Regions from separate parts of the Paenibacillus azoreducens genome, predicted to be linked through region 2. Evidence: predicted binding sites of a transcription regulator. Region 2 holds the regulator's gene; the other holds the start of a gene.
What was found. Region 2 encodes Rex, which represses fermentation and respiration genes when NADH is low (regulators of the CRP and FNR family bind a similar motif). Its sites were predicted from a motif close to TTGTGAAATATTTCACAA; they were not measured.
Positions count from the first base shown of each region.

Region 1 (3,189 bases), 1.1 Mb from region 2:
TGCAACCTTTTTACGCTATATATTTGTTTCTAAAAGAATTGTTGCGAAAGTGCATTTATTTCGCCGCTCAATGTGACTCTTGGTCAATTCAGGTGAAAAAAGATGCACTTTCGCACGCTTTTAAAAAGACTCCCCCATTAAGCGGTGAGCCGCCGTACAACACGTCTCCAATGGATCAATCTTCGGATCTTTTTTCCAAACGGATGGACTTCCTTTCCATCAATCCAGCAAAATGCCCGCCAGTTCCCGGTAATCCGCTGCCGTATAATGCGGCTGATGCTCCGTTTCTGCTTGCACCTGCCGGTGGTTGAACCAGACGGCGGTCCATCCCGCTCCCAGCGCCCCTACTACGTCATTGCGCCAGGAATCCCCGATATAATAACTGCTCGCTGCATTGGTCCCTATTTGTTCATTGACATACGCAAACAAACGCGGGTCCGGCTTGTCATAACCGACGGCTCCGGAGATGAAGATCTGCCCGGGCGCTATGATCGAATCCATCGCCAACGCTTTGATTTTGGCCATCTGATGTTCTGCCGGCCCATTCGTGATCAATCCGACGACATGCCCCGCCGCCTGCAGATCACGAATCAATTCTACCGCACCAGGAAAAGGCTGGATCTGAAATTGTCCTTCCAAATACGCATCCTGAATGCGCGCAGCCTCGCGATCCGTCACTTGAACGCCGAATTCCGCAAGCGCAAGCTTCGCCCGCCGCACCCGCATATCCTGCAAGTCCTTTTTCGCTTCGGCGGCATTTATTGCACCATGCTCTGCGGACAAGATGTCGCTATAATATCTGAAACGGTGGTAGAGCTTTCCATATGGGAAGTCTTCCCCCATGGCGAGCACACGCTGAAGCGCCAGTCGAAGCGGCTCCAAATGGTCGTAAAGCGTATCATCCACGTCAAAAAAGATCCCTCTTACCGCGTTTTGGTTCTCATTCATTCCTGTTCCCTCTTTATGTTTGTGATTTTTATTACGGTAAACCATCTGTGGCTATTTTAGCACATTTCCCTGCGCCACAAGCCAATTCCAGGGGTATCCCGCCCTTTTTCAGAGCAGTCTTCGCAAGCCCTAAAAACCTTTTCAATTGTGACAGAACTGGCACAACTGTTCTCTTTCAGCCCAATTATGAACAAAAATGAAAATCGCCGAATATGGCGTTTTTTCAAGTTAAATGGACTTTTTCGGCGTTTTTTACTTTATTGTGTGAAGATTATCACAGAATAATTGTAATTAAATTACATTTTACCTTTTTTATGTATTTGTTTTCGATTTGACTCATTACTATGCTATGGCTATGAGGATTCGCGAATAATCCAACTCAGCGTCAAGTCATGCTAGAAAGGAGTTTCCTGTGAAGAAAAAAAGATGGTTGTTTTCATTAATCTTTATCTCCATCGTAATGCTGCTAAGTGGATGTGATTCGTCACTGCTTGTATTGAATCCGAAAGGTCCGGTAGCTAAAACCCAATCCAATACCATTATCTTTTCGATTCTGATGATGGCCTTAGTGTTGATTGTAGTATACATCCTGTATATTTACATGTTAACAAAATATCGGGCCAGCAAAACTAGTGATGATTACGAACCGCCGCATATGGAGGGTAGTAAATGGCTCGAATTGATTTGGACCCTGATCCCTATCATTATCGTTGCCATTCTTTCTGTTGTCACCGTTCGCACCACCAATGCCGTAGAAAAAGTGCCCGAAGGCTACGAGTCCCAAAAGCCGCTGGTCATCTATGCTGCATCTTCCGATTGGAAATGGCATTTCAGTTATCCGGAGGAAGGCATTGAAACGGTTAACTACGTTAATATTCCGACGAACCGTCCGGTTGAGTTCAGACTCTATTCTTACGGTCCGATCACCAGCTTCTGGATTCCGCAGCTCGGCGGCCAGAAATACGCAATGAGCGATATGATCACCAAGCTGCATTTCGTAGCGGATCATGAAGGTTCTTTTATGGGTAAAAACTCGAACTTCTCCGGTAAAGGTTTTGCTGAAATGGAATTCGAAGCCTTGGCCCAATCTCCTGCCGATTTTACAAAATGGGTAGATGACGTAAAACAAACCGCTCCAAAATTGAGCGAGCAGGAATTCAAAACCTTGCTGGATACACCGCATATAGGCCGTAAATCGTATAGTTCCACCCATCTTGGTTTCGCCCCTCCTCCTGAAGGAGACATGGCCGGACACCATCATGGCGGAAGCGGTTCTGACAGCGATAAAACATCCGGCGAAAAGCCTATGGACCAAATGCAGGATGACATGGGCAACATGGATATGAGCGATCATTCTTCCATGGAACACGGACATTAACTTCATGGAGAAAGGAGAAAAACTTTCATGAAATGGGACGAATTTTTCGTTACCGGTGAGCCGATGATTTACGCTGCCGACGTCAGCATCATTCTCGTATCCCTCGCGATCGTGATCGGATTGACCTATTTTAAAAAATGGGGATATCTGTGGCGGGAATGGCTCACCACGGTTGACCATAAACGGATTGGCATCATGTATATTATATCGGCGCTGATCATGCTGTTCCGCGGCGGCGTAGACGCCCTTTTGATGCGGACTCAGCTCGCAGTTCCTGATAATAAGATTCTGGATGCGCAGCATTATAATGAAATTTTTACGACGCACGGGCTTATCATGATTCTGTTCATGGCGATGCCGTTTGTTATCGGGATGATGAACGTAGTCATTCCGCTGCAAATCGGTGCGCGCGACGTCGCTTTCCCTAGACTGAATGCCGTTAGCTTCTGGATGTTCTTCTTTGGAGCGATGCTGCTTAATCTTTCGTTTGTCATCGGGGGATCGCCTGATGCCGGCTGGTCCGCATATTTCCCGCTTGCAAGCCTTGAATTCAGCCCGACAGTGGGCAATAACTACTATTCTCTTGCACTGCAAATATCCGGTATCGGAACGCTCATGACAGGCGTCAACTTTATCGTGACGATCCTGAAAATGCGTGCGCCAGGCATGAAACTGATGCGTATGCCAATGTTCACTTGGTCGGTATTGATCACGAACGTTATTATTTTGTTTGCATTCCCTGTGCTGACCGTAGCACTTGCCCTGATGATGTTCGACCGTATTTTCGGAAGCCAATTCTTTACGATGGCCAACGGCGGTATGGATATGCTCTGGGCTAACCTGTTCTGGGTTTGGGGACACCC
Region 1 covers NZ_AP025343.1:1,655,112-1,658,300, reverse strand. The annotation lists gene L6442_RS07025 (HAD family hydrolase) at 220-948, opposite strand; gene qoxA (cytochrome aa3 quinol oxidase subunit II) at 1,361-2,326, shown strand; gene qoxB (cytochrome aa3 quinol oxidase subunit I) at 2,354-3,189, shown strand, end outside.
Region 1: qoxA (cytochrome aa3 quinol oxidase subunit II) is a predicted target of Rex. The motif match lies at 1,211-1,228, and genes of this name have one in related genera.

Region 2 (3,189 bases):
CAATGCCGCGAGACGCATTTCCTCGAACATATCGAGGTTATTATTGCTCGCCGCCCCGTCTGTTCCAAGCGACACAGTCACGCCAGCCTTCAGCATGTCCGTTACGCGTGCCACGCCGCTTGCCAGTTTCAGGTTGCTGCCCGGGTTATGGGATACGGCTACCTTGTTTTTTGCCAAAATTTCGATTTCTTCATCCGTCAAATGAACGGCATGAGCAACAAGCGATGGCCGGGAAAACACTCCGAGTTTCTCCAGATGGGCAACTGGACGCAGACCGTATTCAGTTACATTTTGCTCGACTTCGGCTTTGGTTTCAGACATATGGGTATGCATCGGCAAATCCATGTCATGAGCGGCCTGAACGAATTTTTCAATAAAGTCCGGAGGACAAGTATATGGCGCATGCGGTGAAATCATCGTCGTAATCCGTCCGCCTGCTTTACCGTGCCAGTCGCGGGCAAATCGGATGGCTTCATTCAGCTTATGGCGCTGAACCTCTTCCGGGCAGAGCCCGATAACGCCGCGCATCAAGGATGCACGGATTCCCGATTCTTCCGTTACCTTCGCTACTTGATCCATATGGTCGTACATATCCAGGAAGGTTGTCGTGCCGCCTTTCAGCATTTCAAGCACCGACAGCGAGGTGCCCCAATATACGTCCGATGAGGTGAATTTGGCTTCCATCGGCCACATTTTCTCCTGCAGCCAGATTTGCAAAGCCAGATCGTCACCATATCCGCGAAGCAGCGACATTGCGGCATGCCCATGCGTATTGATCATACCCGGCATAAAAAACAGATGGGTCCCGTCCATAACGGGTATATCGCCATCCAGTTCAGGCGTCTCCTCGCCCACATAAACGATAAGGTCGTCTTCAATGACCATGCAGCCTTGAATAACCGGCTTATCTCCATCCGCAACCGCAAAGCTGCCGTTTTTAATCATCCATCTATTTGTCGCCGTCATCAGCAGAATCGTCCTTTCCGTTATCCAAATAATAAGCCAAACTGAGCAGATCCGTAGTGAAATCCGCCGGATGAATCCGAATGTTCGCAGGTGCTTTCAAGATGACCGGCGCGAAGTTCAGGATCGCTTCGATGCCGGCTTCGATCAGGATATCGGCCACATTTTGCGCTTCGACATCCGGTACCGTAATGATCCCGATACGGATATTGCGGGCTTTGATCGTTTCGCGGAGCTCCTCCATCGGCTGAACGGTCAGCGTATTGATTTGTTTGCCGATCTTCTTCGGATTTTCATCAAATACGGCAATAATTTTAATGTTTTCCTTCAGGTAAAAGTTATAGTTTGAAAGCGCTTGACCCAAATTACCTGCCCCGACCAACACCGCGTTGATCTGCTGATCCAGGTTCAGGATGTGGCGGATTTTTTCGATCAGATACGAAACATCATATCCGATGCCTTTCCGGCCAAAATCGCCGAAATAAGCCAGATCCTTACGGATCTGCGCCGGATTGAGGTCGAGTCTCTGACCAAGTTCCTGGGAGGAAACCGTAGCGACCTCCCGTTTATGCAAGTCGCTCAAATATCTTAAATATACAGGCAATCTGCGAACAACTGCTTCGGATATTTTCTCCGATTTCATGCTTGTTCCCCCTATTTTTAGCAGCTTAATTAATCTATCAATGCTTAGAAAAACGTCTATCGTCGTACTTTCTAAGAAGACAGACCGCTTTTAGCGGATGTTTTTCTTGCGATATTAGGATGCGTTTCCCCCGGAGTTTTACTTCTACTATCTTAAAACAACCTCACAAAGAGTATCGGAAAGAAGTCCGACGCCTCTCAAAGAGGGGCGCTTTTGCGGAGCAAAAGTACTGAGTGACGTGTGGCTTCGAAGCTTATTCGATTACTTTGCGGGGACTCCGGAACTTTTAAGCCATTCGGATATACGAGGAACCATTTTTTCCGTATTCATATGCTCCATTTTGGGTCCAGGCAAGGAATAAAGAAAATACTTCCCGTAGTAGGATTCGATAACGCGCGTATCGTATACAATGACGATGCCGCGGTCATTCGCCGTGCGAACGAGTCGGCCAAAGCCTTGTTTAAAGCGGATTACTGCCTGCGGCACGGAAAGCTTCATGAACGGATTTTTTTTCTGACGCTGCAGAAGCTCGCTTTTCGCTTCGACGAGCGGATGGTTTGGCGGCTGAAACGGCAGTCTTACAATCGCCAGACATGTCAGAGCATCGCCGGGAATATCCACCCCTTCCCAAAAACTGCTCGTTCCGAGCAGCACCGAAGCGCTGCTGTCTTGAAATCTGCGGATAAGCTTGGTGCGGCTGCCGCTGTCAACGCCTTGGCCCAGCACTGCAATGTCACTGTTCGCCAAAGCATTTTTTAAAGGCTCGTGCACCTGACGCAACATCCTGTAAGAAGTAAACAACACCAACATTCGTCCATGAGTCGCCAGCGCGGCGTCGGCAAGGGATTGCACCAAAGTATCTACAAATACCGCATCGCCTACGCTCCCCTTAACGCTTGGGAAATCGCGCGGGATCACAAGGAGCGCCTGATCGCGGTAATTGAATGGCGATGGAAGCATCACGGTAGCCAGTCTTCCGTTTTCCTGATCCTCTTGAAGCCCCAAGTTATCAATCATGTACTGAAAAGATTTATCCACAGACAATGTGGCAGACGTCAGAACTATGCTTTTTTTCTTGTCGAAAAACAATTCCTTGAGCTGTTTGCTGACATCGACCGGTACAGCATACATCTGGAGCGATTTGCTCCGGAAATGGCTGCTTGCCTCCATCCAGTACACGACAGTCTCGTCATTCAAGTTCATGAAGATGCGAAGGTCGTCGCGCGCCGCTGCCAAATCCTTGAACAGGCCGCTTAAATCCGTAATCAGGCTGTCCGCGCTGTAATCACTTTCATCCTCTTTGTATTCCGCCAGCATTTTCTCCCCGCGCCGCACCGCTTCGCTGATTTTCACATGAATCTGATTTTCGAGCGCTTTGAGCGTATCCCATTCCTTCGGTTTGTTTGCAGGTTGAAGGCGAAGTACGTATTGTCCTACATCCCCTGGCGAAACGTCATTACGCTCCGGAAGCAAAGCGAATAAAAGTTCATTCAGCTTATCCCAATCTTCCTTCACGTCCACCAAATCTTCGCTAATGCGATCGATTGCCGCAATCCAGTCGCTGGCCCGTTCTTGGCCGGAGG
Region 2 covers NZ_AP025343.1:2,763,507-2,766,695, reverse strand. The annotation lists gene L6442_RS11970 (amidohydrolase) at 1-966, opposite strand, end outside; gene L6442_RS11965 (redox-sensing transcriptional repressor Rex) at 950-1,606, opposite strand; gene dinG (ATP-dependent DNA helicase DinG) at 1,868-3,189, opposite strand, start outside.